Linked DNA regions of Selenomonas sputigena. The protein of the gene in region 1 binds, or shares a complex with, the protein of each later gene. Links are inferred from orthologs where the notes say so. Each region holds a gene or a part of one and is shown on either strand. Other genes may lie near its edges. The genes, in order: dnaX and holB.

The links.
Region 2: the proteins of dnaX (region 1) and holB are in contact, whole or in part, in a cryo-EM structure (PDB 8GIZ), measured with the Escherichia coli proteins. The link is inferred for Selenomonas sputigena from one-to-one orthologs.

What each region holds. Positions count from the first base shown.
Region 1 is NZ_CP110383.1:2,275,838-2,282,231, forward strand. What follows is about bases 1-2,890. They hold dnaX (DNA polymerase III subunit gamma/tau), read left to right. Parts: upstream 1-393; coding sequence 394-2,388; downstream 2,389-2,890. Other genes in these bases: OL236_RS10970 (YbaB/EbfC family nucleoid-associated protein), read left to right, coding at 2,463-2,798; recR (recombination mediator RecR), read left to right, coding at 2,800-2,890. Outside these bases: more of recR, read left to right, coding at 2,891-3,405; OL236_RS10980 (pro-sigmaK processing inhibitor BofA family protein), read left to right, coding at 3,408-3,650; OL236_RS10985 (MFS transporter), read left to right, coding at 3,732-4,904; OL236_RS10990 (hypothetical protein), read left to right, coding at 4,970-6,286. UniProt on the Escherichia coli protein: Part of the beta sliding clamp loading complex, which hydrolyzes ATP to load the beta clamp onto primed DNA to form the DNA replication pre-initiation complex.
Region 2 is NZ_CP110383.1:164,283-174,348, forward strand. What follows is about bases 7,013-9,984. They hold holB (DNA polymerase III subunit delta'), read left to right. Parts: upstream 7,013-7,979; coding sequence 7,980-8,990; downstream 8,991-9,984. Other genes in these bases: OL236_RS00830 (lysophospholipid acyltransferase family protein), read left to right, coding at 7,013-7,444; OL236_RS00835 (YaaR family protein), read left to right, coding at 7,528-7,980; OL236_RS00845 (stage 0 sporulation family protein), read left to right, coding at 9,039-9,863; rsmI (16S rRNA (cytidine(1402)-2'-O)-methyltransferase), read left to right, coding at 9,865-9,984. In the rest of the region: OL236_RS00795 (hypothetical protein), read left to right, coding at 1-10; OL236_RS00800 (outer membrane protein assembly factor), read left to right, coding at 125-2,047; OL236_RS00805 (hypothetical protein), read left to right, coding at 2,047-3,348; OL236_RS00810 (OmpH family outer membrane protein), read left to right, coding at 3,469-3,930; OL236_RS00815 (hypothetical protein), read left to right, coding at 4,026-5,078; OL236_RS00820 (OmpH family outer membrane protein), read left to right, coding at 5,095-5,538; lpxD (UDP-3-O-(3-hydroxymyristoyl)glucosamine N-acyltransferase), read left to right, coding at 5,553-6,581; more of OL236_RS00830, read left to right, coding at 6,578-7,012; more of rsmI, read left to right, coding at 9,985-10,066. UniProt on the Escherichia coli protein: Part of the beta sliding clamp loading complex, which hydrolyzes ATP to load the beta clamp onto primed DNA to form the DNA replication pre-initiation complex.

The DNA.
Region 1 (6,394 bases):
ACGTCGAGGATTTGTCGACGACGAGAGGACAGCGCAGATGTGTGAAGATGGGCGGCTGAATTTATCAGTGATTCCTGAACAGCGGTTGACGGCTTCTGCCTGTCTATGCTACAATCAAAGAACGCAATGGGCGTTTTCTATGCTGCTCTTTTGAGAAGCCTTTTCCAGTTCGGAGCGCGGCGCTTTGGTCTTGCGCAATGGAGTCTCGTGAACCCCGTCAGGTCCGGAAGGAAGCAGCGGTAAGCGAATCGCTTCATGTGCCGCGAGGGCGCCTGGGGGTCGCGCCCCGAAGTGGAAAAGGAGTATTTGCTGCTGTGCGGAGTTTCGGCTTGGTGCGGCAGCTTTTTTCTATGGATTCGTTTGCAATTTTCTATGCGTTCAAGGAGGGACGATATGGCGTACATCGCGCTCTACCGCCAATGGCGGCCGGGGAGCTTCAAGGATCTCGTGGGGCAGACGGCCGTATCGAGGACGCTTTCCCATGCGATTTCCGCAGGACGCATCGCCCATGCCTACCTCTTTTCTGGCCCGCGCGGCACGGGCAAGACGAGCACGGCGAAGATTCTCGCGAAGTCGCTGAATTGTGAGAAGGGGCCGACGCCCGAGCCTTGCGGCGTCTGTAAAAATTGCACGAAGATCGCCGACGGCACGGCGCTCGACGTCTTTGAGATCGACGCGGCGTCGAACCGCGGCATCGACGAGATGCGGGACTTGCGCGAGAAGGTGAAATTCACGCCCGCCGAAGGGCGCTACAAGGTCTACATCATCGACGAAGTGCACATGCTGACGACGGAGGCATTCAATGCGCTTTTGAAGACGCTCGAAGAGCCGCCCGCCCATGTCGTCTTCATCCTCGCGACGACAGAGCCGCACAAGGTGCCGGCAACGATCCAGTCGCGCTGCCAGCGCTTCGACTTTCGGCGCATCACGGTCGAGGAGATCGAAGCGAGGCTCGCCTATGTGGCACGGGAGATGAAGATCCCGTGCGAGAAGGAAGCGCTTCGCCTCATCGCGCGGCAGGCGGACGGCGGCATGAGGGACGCGCTGTCGCTGCTTGACCAGTGCGCGAGCTTGGACGGCGATACATTGACGGCGGCATGTGTCGAGGAGAATCTCGGCCTCATTGGACATGAGCCGATCTATCGCCTGACGAAGTCGATCGGCGAGCGCGCGAAGGGCGAGGTCTTGGAAACGATCGCGGAGCTTCTCGCGCTCGGTAAAGATCCGATGCAGCTTTTGGCGGAATTGACGCTTCATCTGCGAAGCCTCATGATCTACGAGGCGGCGGGCGCTATTGCGGCTCTCAATCTCGTGGACGACACCGGAGCTGCGCTCGAAGAGCAGAAAGCGCTTTTCACGCAGGCGCAGATCATGGCGATGATCGCGCGTCTGCACGAGGCGATGGCGGAGCTTCGCTGGACGCCGCAGCCGCGCATCACGCTTGAGGTCGCGCTGCTTTCGCTCTGCCGTGAGAATGTGGAAGATGGCGCAGAAGGTGCACCAGCACCCACCCACCCCGCAGCGCCCGCCCCCGCCGAAGTGGCGCGCGTCGCCCGCCTTGAGGCGGAGCTTGCCGTCCTCAAGGCGCAGCTTTCGGCGCAGCCTGCGAGAGCAGCCGCGCCTGCAGCATCTCCTCTTCCAACCGCGAGAAGACGGGCGGCAAGTCGCACGAACGAAGCGGCTTCTTCCGGCACGCCGGCACGCAATAGCGCACCGCTTGCCTCTTCCGCTCCTGCCGCACAGGCCACGCCGAATCCCGAGGGAGAGAAGATCTACGCCGAACTTCTCTCCCGCCTGCAGGAGAAGCAGCGCATCTCCGTTCTCGCTTGCCTCAAGGGCGCATCTTTCTTGTCAAGCGGCGCGGGCACGTTTCGCCTGCATTTTTCAAGTCCTTTGCTCGCGCGGCGCACAATGCGCGACGACTACCGAAAGATCATCGAAGAATTGCTCGCCGAGATCGCAGGCACACCGCTTGCAATCTCGTGCGAAGCGCAAGCTGTGCCGCCTGCCGCGCCGCCTCCTGCGCCGAAGAAAAAGCCGCCGTTGGCGGCGCTCGACGAGATCGAGCCGCGAGGGCTTTCACCGAAACCGCTGGAGATCGACGAGAACGAGCTTTCGCCCGAAGAGCGAAGTCGTCTGCAAAATGCCGTTTCGCTCCTCGGCGGACATCTCGTCGACCTGCCCGAAGAGCAGCGCATCGCCGCCCTCGCCGCGAGCGGCAAGGCAGTCGCTAAGTCCGTGGCCGAGACGGCAGAAGGCGAGGACGCGCCGCCGCTCGATGACGCGCCGGTGTTTGATGACATTTCGCTGCCCGATGATGCGCCGGTGCCCGATGACGTGCCGCCGCCGGATGATGGCGATGCGCCGCCGCCGCAGGAAAACAGTTGACCTAAGAGCCGCTTTGCGGCTATAATCGAAGGAAAAGCGCAGGCGAAGCGCCTGCTTTTGAAAGGAGAAACGCAATGTTTGGTGGAATGGGAAACATGGGCAATATGCAGGGTATGATGAAGAAGGTGCAGAAGCTTCAAAATGACATGAAGAAGATGCAGGAGGAGCTGAAGAAGAAGACCGTCGAGGTGTCGGCGGGCGGCGGCGCTGTCAAGATCGTCATGAACGGCGAGAAGGAAGTGCAGTCGCTTCATATCGATCCCGCTGCCGTCGATCCCGAGGATGTCGAGATGCTGCAGGATCTCCTCTCGGCTGCCTTCAACGAGTCGGTCAAGAAGGTCGACGACATGATGGCGGGCGAGATGGGCAAGCTCACGGGCGGCCTCGGCCTTCCTCCGGGCATGTTCTGAGATGCAGTACATCGCACCGCTGGCAAAACTCATTGAACACTTTCGCGCACTGCCGGGCATTGGCTCCAAGACGGCAGTGCGTCTTGCTTATCACGTCCTCGACATGGATGCAGCGAAGGCGCGGGCGCTCGCTGAGGCGATCGTCGAAGCGCGGGAGAAGATCGGCTTTTGCAGCGTCTGCTGCAACCTCTCAGACCAAGATCCATGCGCGATCTGCGCGTCGGAAAAGCGCGACCGCTCGAAGATCTGCGTTGTCGAGCAGCCGCAGGACGTCGCCGCCGTCGAGCGCATGAAAGACTACAAGGGTCTTTACCATGTGCTGCACGGCTCGCTTTCGCCGCTCTCGGGCGTAGGCCCTGAGAACCTTCGCGTGAAGGAGCTTCTGCATCGGCTGGAAGGAGAGGCGGGCGCTGAGGTGCAGGAGATCATCATGGCGACGAATCCCACGGTCGAGGGCGAGGCTACGGCGATGTACCTCGCGCGGCTCTTGAAGCCCGCAGGACTCAAGGTCACGCGCATCGCGCACGGCCTGCCCATCGGCGGCGATCTCGAATACGCTGACGAAGTCACGCTCGCCAAGGCGCTCGAAAACAGAAAGGAAATCTAAATATGCTCGAAATCATCGCATCGCTCGCCGTCGGCATTCTGCTTCTTTCTATTGCGGCGAAGCTCCTAGACTTGCCCTTGCGCCTTTTGAAGAAATTCATCGTCAACAGCGTTATCGGTGCGGTGCTGCTCTCCATCGTCAAGCTTCTGGGCTTTCATGTGACGATCAACATCTTCACGTCGCTCGCTGCAGGAATCTTCGGCGTCCCCGGCGTGCTCATGGTGCTCGCGTGGAGCTATTTGTAAGAAAAAGTACATTGGGCAGACGGCGCTGCTGGGTGTATTCGTGTTTTCTAAACATCTTGAAACAATGAAGAAGGCAAGACATTGAACGAAGAAAAAGCAAGGAATGTGGAAACGCTCTGGACGGCGGAATTCATCGGCATGAGCGCCACGAATTTTTTTCACCTCATGGCACAGTACATCCTCATCGTCGGACTGCCCATCTACATCATGAACGAGATGAAGGGCGGCGAGCTGGAAGCGGGGCTTGCCATGACCTTCTTCCAGATCGGCGCCGTCTCCTCGCGCCCGTTTGCCGGCCGGCTCATCGACAGCCTGCATAAGGGCAGACTGCTCCTTGGCGCGACGCTCGCCTTCTTCGCCATCATGCTCGCCTTCTGCTTCGCGCATACGGAAGAAGCGCTCTACACGCTGCGCCTTCTGCAAGGCATCGAATTTGCGCTCGGCACGACGGCGGCGGCCACCTTGGCGGCGCTCGTCCTTCCCGCGGCGAAGAAGGGAACGGGCATCGGCTACTTCGCGCTCTCGACGAATCTCGCGATGGTTGTCGGGCCTCTTACAGGCCTCCTCATCATACGCTCCTTCGGCATGATGGCACTCTTCGTCTTCCTTGCGGCGAGCGCCCTTTTCACGCTCTGGCTCGCAAACCGCAGGAAGCTTCCCGATGAGATTGTTGTGCCAAAAGAGAAAACTGGTCGGGGATTCTCCCTCGTCGAGCGGCAGGCGCTTCCTGCGGCTCTCATTGGCGGACTCATGTTCTTCGCTTACGGCGGCGTCCTGACCTTCATCCCGCTCTATGCGCGCACGCTCGGCATGGAAGAGGACGTCAGCGCCTTCTTTGTCATATTCGCGCTCATCATCGTCGTGACGCGCCCCTTCATCGGCCGCATCTTCGATCAGCGCGGTGCCGACTATACGGTTTATCCGGGACTTCTCCTCTTCTTCCTCGGTTTCCTGTGCTTTGCCGCAGCCGAGTCATCTGCGGCCTTTCTCGCTTCCGCCGCGATTCTAGGCGCGGGCTTCGGCTCTGCAAGCCCCGCCTTGCAGACGCTCGCCGTCGCGAGCGTCGCGCCCGCGCGTGCGGGACTTGCGACGGCGACCTACTTCTGGGCGCTCGACATCAGCGTCGGCCTTGCTGCCGCGACCTTGGGACTCGTCGCCGCCCATTTCGGCTATGCGGCGCTCTACGGTCTCCTCTGCCCTGCCGTCCTCGTCCTCGCCGTCCTCTTCTATACGATTTGGCGCAGGAGACGATAGGATTTTTTCCTTTTGCGACGAATACAAAGATTTAGGATATTTCGTCAATATAAAGGAGGCGCGTCATGTTTCACAAAAAGAAATTTTTCATTCTTCTTCTCCTCGTCATCTCCGTCATGGCGAGCGGCTGCTTTCGCATCAGCAGCGATACCGCCATCCACAAGGATGGAAGCGTGGATATAAAAAACACGATGGTCGGCGTGCCTCTTCTTGCAGAGCAGATCCAAGAAGCGCGTGAATCGGCAAAGAAGAATCATCCGAACGCTTCGCTCAAGGACGTTCAGGACGGCAATATGTCCGGGATCGAGGAAACGACGCATTACAAGACGATCGACGAGATGGCGAAGGCCGATGGCAATATGTTCAAGACCGTTGAGGGCAAGGCGAAGGGCGTGCAGCAAAGGAAGGGCTGGCTCTACGATACCTATGCGGTCGATGTGCTCTTTGAAGGAAAGAAGGACACGCAGGCAAATATGGATCAGGATGAGCGCGCCATGATGCAGGCGATGCTCTCCTCCGTGCGTGCCGACGTTTCCCTGTCGCTTCCCTATGCGGCGGAGAGTCACAACGCAGACAAGGTCACGGACGGCGGAACGACCTTGGTCTGGGATCTCGCTTCTACCTTGATGAATGGAGGCGACAAGTCCATACAGGCGACGTTTCTCATCTGGAATATGACGCATATCTACATCACGATTGGCATCGCTGTTGTACTCACGCTTGTTTTCTTGGGCTGCTTGATCGGCGGCTTTTTCTGCCGCAAGGGATCGCCGCTTCAATTCAGTGTCTTCGGATTGGGACTCATCGCCCTTCTCGCGCTTCTGGGCATTGGCGGATTTTCTCTCTATTCCGTCACGAATCTGCCTGCGCTGAAGGATCAGGACATCGTATCTGCAACGGCCGCCAAGTCTTCCATCAATCAGCTGCAGGATGCACTCGGCTCTTCCGCGAACGATCAGGCATTGTCCAAGGCGAAGAAGGGCGCCCTGTCGAATTCTTCTTCTGCCAAGACGAAGGCACAGACGCCGGCCGCTCCGAATCCTGCGCCCGCGTCCTCTGGTTCTCAGGATGCTGTTCGGACATTCGAAAACTTTCATCGCAATATCACGAATCGCAATCTGCGCGCCGCTTACAATACATTGGGTTCTGAGATGCAGTCGCAAATGACCTACGAGGGATGGGCGCCGGGCTTCAATACGACGGTCAGCAGCACGCCGCTCAACGTCGAAGTGCAGAGCGCCACGCAGGATCGTGTCGCCGTGACCTATACGCTGCGTGCAGTCGACAACCCCGGCGGCACGCGCTATTTCAACGGCAGAGCCGTTCTCACCAGACACGGTTCGGTCTGGAAGATCGACGAGATCGTCAACAAGCCGAAGTGATGTAATCTACAAAAAAGGAAAAGGCTGTGCAAAAGTCGAAGCCATCGACTTTTGCACAGCCTTTTCCCATGTATGTGATTTTACTATGAAAGTCCAAGAAGTCAAGCC
Region 2 (10,066 bases), 2.1 Mb from region 1 along the record:
GCGCGAATGATTCTTATTGATTCCTATAATTCGATGAGTCTGCTGTTAAGTCTTTGCGTCCCCCTTGACCTCGTGGGCATTCATGGTACAATAAAGGGGATGTGAAGCATAGGAGGTTGAAAACTTGGATATGAAGAGAACGCGAATCCTCGCCGGGGCCGTCGCACTTGCTGCGGGCTTTGCCGGCTTTTCCGCAGACGCCTCTGCGGCCGTCGCCGTCGTGGGTACGATGCAAGGCGAACAGGAGATGAAGAACGCCGCTGCAGACGCCGAAGAAATCCGGCGCGTGGATGCGCAGACTGCTGCTGAGAGCGCTGCCGCTAAGACGCAGCTGAAGGATGCGCGTGTCGAGGCGTGGGAAGCCAAGCGCCCCGAGGAGCGCAAGATTGACGAGGAGGCGAAGATCGCCGACGGCAAGACCATCGTCGACATCGTCATCGACGGCGCGGGCAAGGATACGATGGCGACGGCGCGCGCTGCCCTCGTGCAGCGCGTAGGTGATGTGTATGATGCGAAGAAGGCACAGGGCGATCGCTCTGCCATCTTCGATACGGGCTATTTTTACGACCTCTACCCATCGTGGGAGTATGTGCCTGAGGGCGTCGTTCTCACCTATCACGTCTTGGAAAACCCTGTGCTTCATTCCGTGAAGATCGAGGGAAATACGGTCGAGACGACAGAAGACCTTGAGAAGCTCATCACGCTCGAGAAGGAGCGTGTGATGAACAGCCGCGAACTGCAGAAGAATGTTTCTGCCATACAGGAAAAATATAGGGCGGACGGCTTCATCCTCGCCAAGATCGAGGACATGAATATCGACTCTTCGGGAGACCTCACGCTCAAAATCAATGAGGGAAAGCTTGAAGGATTCGCCGTCAAGGGCAATACGAAGACGAAGGATCGCGTCATCCTGCGCGAGATGCGCCTGAAGATTGGCGAACCGTTCGACGTGAAGAAGGCGCGCCGCAGCATGCAGCGCATCTATAATCTCGGCTTCTTCGAAGATGTGAACATGAAGCTCAATCCGGGTGAGGCATCGGGATCCGTCATTCTCGAAGCGGACGTCGTCGAAAAGCGCACGGGCAACTTCGGCATTGGCGCCGGCTACAGCTCGTCGGACGGGCTCGTCGGCATGATCAATGTCGGCGATACGAACTTTCGCGGTACAGGAGATGCCGTGAGCCTGCTCTACGAGGTGAGTGGTGACGATACGGACGCACACGGATTCGTCTTCTCCTATCGTCGTCCCTGGCTCGACAGCAAGGAAACGGCGGCCTCCTTGCGCATTTACAACCGTACCTACGAGTACGATGACTATGACACGGACGGCAACTTGGAGGAAGAGTACATGCGCAAGTACTCGGGCGGTGAGATCACCTTGAGCCGTCCCGTCAACGAGTATGCGACGAACTCCATTACGCTGCGCAACCGCAAGGACACTTACGAGAGTCACAAGAGCAGCGGCAACAAGGGAAATCGCAGCACGCCGGCGTGGAAGGCATGGCGCGATGCGAACTTTGGCACGACGCGCAGCATCACGCTGTCGCGCGTGAACGATACGCGCGACAACATCTACAATCCGACATCGGGCGGACGCATGAGCCTTGAGGCAGAATTTGCGGGCTTCGGCGGCGATTTCAACTACCAGAAGTTTACGGCTGAGGATAAGCGCTTCTTCAAGGTCGGCCGGTCGCAGACCGTCGCTGTGCGCGGACAGCTTGGCTACGCGCGCGGCTCAATTTCCGAATCGAACCTCTACAAGATCGGCGGACAGGACTCCCTGCGCGGCTACCGTGACGACCAGTTCCGCGGCACGCGCCTTCTGCTCGCGACGGTCGAGTACCGCTTCCCCATCGTGAAGAAGGTGCAGGGCGCCGTCTTCACCGACTGGGGAAATGCTTGGAGCAACGATCGCTGGCCGAATACGATCAAGGGCAGCGTCGGCGTGGGACTGCAGCTTGAGACGCCGATCGGCCCGATCCGCCTCGACTACGGACGCGGCTCGGACGGCGGGCGCGTGCACTTCAGCGTCGGCGGATCCTTCTGATGCCGGGGCGAAGGGCAAGGGTGCGGGCGTTCTTCGCGCTCTTTGTCCTCGCGCTCCTTTGGATGGGGGGCGGATATGCCCTTGCTTCGGGTACGATCGCAGCGGTTCGCGCCGAGGTTGCAGCGGATGGCGAAGCCTTGCCGCCCACGGTCAAGGTGCGCATGGAAAAAAGCGTCGCGGCCATCTCCTCACAACTCATCGAGGGAAAACCGCTCTCTTCGTATGAAGAGCGCAGGGCGGCGGATGAGGCGACAATCCGTGAGGTATTCGACAAGGTGCTCGTCGGCTACTCCGTTACGGCCGTTGCCATTGAGCCTGGCGAGGAAGCGCACGTCCGTGTGACTCTTGCGCCTTGGGCAGAGCGCGTCGAGGCGGTCGAGGTCGAAGTTTCGGTCGATGGCGTCTCACCTGTCATCGGGAAGATGGCGAAAGAAGACCTCAGAGGCGTTGAGACGGTGTTTCGACAGAGCTTGGAGGGGCTTCCATCTGCAGCTGTCGACTGGACGAACGGCGTCCTGAAGGAGAGTCTGAACGCCTATATGGCGGAGCATCTGCCCGAGTTTCGCGCCGACTTCGATGTCGAGACGGCAAGGCGCACGCACGTCGCGCTGACGGTTTATCCGAAGATGCCTGTCGTGCGCACGATCGATCTCGCCATGCGTTCGGATACGATCGCAAACTTCGCTCTGCTCGAAAAGCGCAGCGTTTTGCAGGCGAAGGCGGATGAAATGCTCGGTGTTCCCGTTGCATTCGTGGCACGCCACGAGAAGGAATTTGCTAGGGGAATGGAAGAAGTTCTCGACGCGTCAGGCGAGTTTCGCACGCTCGGTTTGAAGACACATGCGACGATCGCAGCGGGTGAGCAGACCTCGGTCATGAGTCGCAGCGATACTTCGCGCTATCGTCTGCGCCTTGAGGGATGGGGCGATGTCGGCAGACGATCTGCCGACGGCAATGACATAACGTTTCGCGCCCATGCGGGAGCGATGCTGTCGGCGGCGGATGAGATATTCGTACAGGCCGATGTGCTGCCGCAGGATTTCGACTGGGGTTGGGAAGCAGCCTACGAGAGACGCGTCTTCCCAGGAGTCTTTGCGAGTATTCGCTACGACATGCGCGAACATGCGTGGACGACGGGCGTGCGCACAGCCCCCCTGCCGCGCGTCGAAGTGCGCTGGGAGTACCGCCGTGCCGACCATACGGGCGAGGCGGGACTCAGCTACCGCCTGCACGATTTTCTGCGCGCCGAACTCGTGCGGGACTCTTCAGGGGGCTGGCTGCGCCTGATTGGCGATTTTTAAGAGCGTTTGCGCCCTCTTGGGCTTGAATCCCCGAAGAGAGTTTGCTATAATGTTTATCGTTGGATATTTGAGGAAGAATCGCGATGCAGCGTTCTTCAAAAGGGTAAAGGAGACAAGGAAATGGTAAAACTTCAAAAGACACAGGTCAAGATCTTTTGCGTGGCGCTTGCACTCGTATTCATTGGATCGGTCGTGGCTCTCGGCCTTTCGCAGCTCGGCACGAGCACGGCGTCTGCAGCGTCGTCGTCCGTCGGCGTCGTCGATTACCGCAAGGTGATGATGAGTCATCCGGATTACGCTTCGGCTTCGAACGAGATGCAGAAGGCGATGCAGGAAGCACAGATGCGCTTCGAGGCGGACAACGCAAACAAGAGCGATGAGGAGAAGGCAAAGGCGATGCAGCAGGCGCAGATGGAGCTGCAGCAGAAGGAACAGGATCTCATCTCGGGCATCCAGAAGAAGATCGACGATGCCGTCAAGCAGGTCGCTGAAGCCAAGGGGCTTTCCGTCGTCATCGACAAGAGCGCTGTCGTCTATGGCGGTCAGGACATCACGGACGATGTCATGAAGAAGTTCAAATAAGAAAATACGGATATGAGCGCGCGAGCGCATGATGTACCGGGCGGGCTTCCTGCCCGGTACTTTTAAATGTAGGGGCTTTTGGGGAGGTGGATGCGATGCCGCAGGAAAAGGCGCAGGGCGGCGGCTTTTGGGAAAAGCGCCGGAAGGAAATTTGCGGCACTCTTGCTGTCCTGTTCTTGACGGCTCTTGGCGGCGCGTTCTTTTTCTTTCGAGATGCGCCGCCGCCCGCCGCTCCAACGAAGCAGGAAGAGGGCGGGATCGGCGTCATCGATGTGGCGCGAGCTGAGAAGGCGCATGAGGCGTATGTGCAGCTGGCGGATCTTGAAGCGCAGTATGCATCGCTCGCCACCGACATTGATCGACTGAGTCGTGCGCGCCGCACCCTGAAGCCGCCTGCGCTTGCAGATGAGCCGTTCCAGCTTGCAGCGAAAGAGAAGAATCTGCAGCAGCAGCGTCTCGCGGCGGAAGAGCAGGCGCGTGAGCGCCGCAAGGCGCTCGCTGCCTGGGAGGAAGACACGAAGGACGCCTTTCTCAAGGAAAAGAAGGCGCTAGAAGACGCCTATCAGAATCGCATCGTTAACATCGAGATGAAGATTGACAACCGAGAAGCGATGTTCCTTTCGGAGGCTGATGTAAAAAGCCTGCTCGACGAACTCAAGGCTTTGCGCGAGGAGCGCGGCGAGCGCATACGGGCGCTCTTTGCCGCCCGCGACGAGGAGAAGCGAAAATATCTTGACGCGCTCATCGCGCGCGACGCAAAGAGGAAGACGCCTGCCGCAGCAAGTGCACAGGAAGAAGCCGCACGCCAAAAGGCGGAAGCGGAAAGGCGCAACAGCGAGGCGCTCCTGCAGGCGATGCAGGGCGTCGAGATCGATGAGATCCTGCGCCGCAAGAGGGCGGCGCTCGCGGCAAAGGGCGAAGAAGTGCGCATCATTCGCGAGCACATCCGCAAGGATATTGAGAGCAAGGCGGCGAAGCTCGCGCTCCTCCATCATCTTTCCATCGTCGTTGCGAAGGAAACGGATGAAGCTGCAGATATGCGGCGAGAAGAGACAGACGCTCCCTCGCTTCGCTTTCCTGTCGTCGCTCCCGCCGCACTCGATCTGACAGAAGAATTGATTGCCGAGCTTGCGCCCGGAAATACTTAGAAAGAAGTGGAAAATCATGAAGCAGAACAAGAAGCGCATGGCGATGCTCGCAGGCGCCTTTGCCGTCATGACGCTCGCCGCAGGCTGCGGCAAGGCAGAGATCGGCTATGTCGATCCGAGCCGCGTCGAGAAGGAAGCGCCGGCCATCGTGAATATTGACGCCGAGATGAAGTCGAAAATGGAAGAAGTGCAGAAGCAGGCACAAGAGGAGTTGAAGGCGAAGCAGGCGCAGGGTGCGCCGCCCGAGGAGATGCAGCAGGCGCAGCAGCAGGCGATGGGCAAGATGCAGCAGACGAGCAGCATTTACGACCAGCAGAAGACGATCAAACTGCAGACGGCCGTCGGCGAGATTGCACGCACGAAGAAGTTGGATGCTGTTCTCTTCAACGTGGATGAGCAGAAGCTCGTCCATCTCGGCGGTACGGACATCACGGACGATGTGATCAAAGCGCTTCAGTGAGACTGGGAGAGGACATGACGATGAAAAAGACGTTGGGGGAAATCGCCCGCTTCTTGGAAGGCCGGCTTGCAGGCGATGAAAGCATCGTCGTCACGGGCGCGACGAACATCGAGGCGGCGGGCAGGACGGAGATCACCTTTGCCGCCCCGCCCCATATCGAGGAGGCCAAGGCGTCGCGGGCGGCCGCCGTCCTCCTGCCCGAAGATGTGCAGGACTTTCCTCTGCCCGCCGTCCATGTGAAGGAGCCGCGTGCCGCCTTCGCGAAGCTTTTGGGGCTTTTCACGCCGCCGCTGCAGATTCCCGCGGGCATCAGCCCGCAGGCTTTCGTGGCGAAGACCGCCGAGGTGGAAGAGGGCGCCTCGATTCTTCCTTTTGCCGTCGTCGACGAGCACGCGAAGATCGCTGCGGGCGCCGTCATTTACCCGCACGTCTACGTCGGGCAGTACGCTGAAATCGGTGAAAAGAGCGTCCTCTACGCGAGCGTCACAGTGCGCGAGCGCTGCCGCATCGGCAAGTGCTGCGTGCTTCACGCAAACTCGGTCGTCGGCTCCGACGGCTTCGGCTTCACGACGTCGGGCGGCGTTCACACGAAGGTGCCGCAGGTCGGCAATGTTGTCCTCGAAGATGACGTCGAGATCGGCTCGCATGTCGGCATCGATCGCGCTACGACGGGATCGACCGTCATCGGACGCGGCACGAAGATCGACAATCTCGTCCACATCGGGCATAACTGCAAGATCGGCGAAGGAAATCTCATCGTCGCGCAGACGGGCATTTCCGGCTCGACGACGACAGGGCCGAATGTGACCTTCGGCGGGCAGGTCGGCACGGTCGGGCACATCCACATCGGCGGAAATTCCGTCTATGCAGCGCGTTCAGGCATCATCGGCGATATGCCCGAGGGCGTGTTCTGCGCGGGATTCCCTGTGCAGAGCCATCAGGAATGGCTGCGCATGCAGGCTGCTATGAAGCGTCTGCCCGATCTCGTCAAGAAGGTCAAGCAGCTGGAAAAGGCGCTCAAAGAGAGGGACGCGAAGGCATGACGTACTACCTCGTGCGCTTTTTGAGCCGCGTCGCCTGTCTTCTGCCCGGGCGCTTCTGCGATCGTCTGGGACGCGCCCTGGCGCTCGCCCTCTGGCCTTTTCTGCCCGCGCGCAGAAAGAAGCTCGCGGCCTCGCAGGTCGCCATGTGCCTGGGGACGGATGAGCGGGAGTCAGAGCGCATCGCCAAGGAGAGCGCCGTGCGTTTCGGCCCCATGCTCTTCGAGGTTCTGCGCTTTCCCGTCATCGTGCGCCGCATGGCAGACTACGTCGAGATCGAGGGAAGAGAGCATCTCGAAGGAGTCCTCGCCCAGGGCAAGGGAGCGGTCATCGCCACGGGACATGCGGGCAACTGGGAACTTATGGGCGGAGCGCTGTCACAGGCGGGATTTCCACTCATCGGCGTCGCCATGCGCCAGAAGGATGCGGCGATGGATCGCTTCATCAACGAGTATCGGCGGCTCGTCGGTATGCACATCATCTACAAGAACGACGTGCGCGAGATGTTCCGCATGATGAAGGAAGGCTGGGTCGTCGGACTTCTTGCCGATCAGGATACGAACCGGCACGACGGCATCGTGCTCGATTTCTTCGGCAAGCCGACGAATTGTGTGCCCGGCCCCGCTGCGATGGCACGTTCGGCAGGGATCGGCGTCATCCCCGGATTCATCACGCGCAAGGCGGACGGCACGCATAAGATCATCCTTTACGCGCCCGTCGAGGTGCCTCGCACGAAGGACAAACGCGCCGACATCCGCACGGCCGAGCAGGCGGTCAACTGCGTCTTGGAGCAGCATATTCGCGAGCATCCCGAGGAGTGGTTCTGGCTGCACGATCGCTGGAAGTCGATGCGTGAGGAGTTTTAGGGCTTCTGCTTGCGCGAAAATGAAAAAACCTTTATAATTCAAGGAGAGTCAAAAATTGCAGGCGGAAGGTGGCTTGTGAATTTATGAAGATAGATGCCTTAAGCTCGCAGCGCTCTGCGCTGCAGACACTTGAGCGCGATGTAGCTGTGCAGGAACCCGTGCGCAGCGATGCGGACTTCGGAACGGAACTCGCCGATCAGCATGCGGCGTTTTCCGATCGCCAGCTGCAGGAAATCCTGAAGAAAATTGACGAGCAGGGCGCACGCCTTACGAATACGCCGACGTACGATGAGCTCAAGGCGTATCGCGATCTCGTCAAGGATTTCGTCGACGAGGCGGTCGGGCGCATGTATCAGCTTCATGTGCAGGCAGGTTGGGATCGCATGGGACGGCAGAAGGTCTACACGACGGTGCGCAAGATCGATCGGAAGCTCGAAGAGCTTGCGGAAAAGATTCGCACGGGTCAGACGGACGCCTTGGACATCGTGGCGAGTCACGATGCGATTCGCGGAATGCTCGTCGACCTCTATATGTGATGGAGGAGGCGCTTTCCTGGAAGGACGTCCTCGGGCACGAAGGGAATATCCATAGGCTGCGGACCATGCTGCGTGACGGTCGCCTGCCCCATGCGCTCCTCTTTTCGGGGATCTCCGGCGTGGGCAAGAAGAAGGTGGCGCGCCTCTTGGCCGCAGCTTTGCTGTGCGGCGGGGAGGATGCGCCTTGCGGCGTTTGTCCTTCGTGCCGCGCCTTCCTCGCAGGTACACATTCCGACTACGTTGAGGCGGCGCCCGAGAGCCGCGGCAAGGGCGTGCGCGTCCTGCGCATCGACGCTGTGCGCGAGATTGAGAAGAAGGCCGCGCGAAAGCCACTGCTCTCGGGACGCTTCGTCGTCCTTGTGGACGATGCCGACGCGATGAATGAGGCGGCGGCGAACAGCCTTTTGAAGACTTTGGAAGAGCCGCAGGGCGCAGTCTTCTTCCTGCTCGTGACGGCGAAGCGCACAGCGATTCTGCCGACGATCCTCTCGCGCGTGCGCGACATGCACTTCGGTGCGCTCTCTCCCGAGGGAATTGAAGAGGCACTCCTTGCGCGCGGCGTGGAAAGCCGGAAGGCACATTCTCTCGCCATGGCGGCGGACGGCAGTCTCGGTCACGCACTGCTCCTGTTCGAAAGGGGCGGGCTGCAGCTCATGGAGGATGCGGCGCAGACGCTCTTTTCACTTTCCGCGCTCAATATGTTCAGTCTTTGGGCGAAAGCGGAAGAGCTCGGCAAATTGCCGCGCGATCGTGCCGAGGAATGGCTGCTCGCGCTCTCTCGCCTTCTTCGTGACATGCTCGCGCTCCTTTCGGGGCGTGGTACGCTCTACCATGAGGAAAAGCGCGGGGCTTTGGCTCATGCTCTCGCGGATTTTCCCGAGACGCGCATCTTCGCCTGTCTCGCTCTCGTGCGCGAGACGCTCGGGAGGCTTCGGAGCAACGCAAGCGTTCAGCTCCTCTTTGAAGGGCTTCTGATGCGCCTGCGGGATGCACAGGAGTCGGAACGGTGACGCCGGGCGCGAAAAGCCGCGCTCTCAATAGATGAAGGAGGCAAGGGGTTGCAGACGATTGTGGGCGTCCGCTTCAAGAAAGCGGGCAAGATCTATTATTTCAGCCCGGGAAAATACGAACTCGTACTCGGCGACGATGTCATCGTTGAGACGGTGCGTGGCATGGAGTGCGGTCGCGTCGTCCTGGGGGTGCGAGAGGTGGAGGAAAACGGCTCTCAAGTCTTGAAGACCGTACAGCGCAAGGCGACGGAGCAGGATCTTCGCAAGGTCGAGGAAAACCATCGCAAGGAAAAAGAGGCGTTCAAGGTTTGTGAGAAGAAGATCAAGCTGCATGGTCTGCCGATGAAACTCGTCGATGTCGAGTGCACGTTCGACTTGAATAAGATCATCTTCTACTTCACGGCGGACGGGCGCATTGACTTTCGCGAGCTCGTCAAAGATCTGGCCTCCGTGTTCCGCACGCGCATCGAGCTGCGGCAGATCGGTGTGCGCGACGAGGCGAAGCTCATGGGCGGCATGGGCTGCTGCGGCAGGCCTTTGTGCTGCTCGATGTTCCTCGGCGACTTCGAGCCGGTGTCCATCCGCATGGCGAAGGAGCAGAACCTCTCTTTGAATCCGACGAAGATCTCGGGCATCTGCGGCAGGCTCATGTGCTGCCTCAAATATGAGTGCTCGGATTACAAAAAGAGCTGCCCCAAGCGCCGTCCGAAGCCGCCGAAGCAGGGAAGCCGCGTCGCGTCGGCGGAAGGAGAGGGAAAGGTCATCTCCATCAATGCGCAGCGACGCACGGCGACGATCCTGCTCGACTCGCACAAGACACTCGTGACAGCGTGGGAGGACGTCATTGCCGTAGAAAAGGGAGACAAGGCGTAAGATGGAGCGCACGGAAGGGGCGCAGGGATCGCCGCCAAAGGAAGCTCGGCATGCAAAGGGCACGCTCTACCTCGCGGCGACGCCCATCGGCAATCTTGAGGACATGACGCTGCGTGCCGTGCGGATTCTCAAGGAAGTGCCGTTGATTGCGGCCGAAGATACGCGCCACACGCGCAAGCTTCTCGCACGTTACGACATCCACA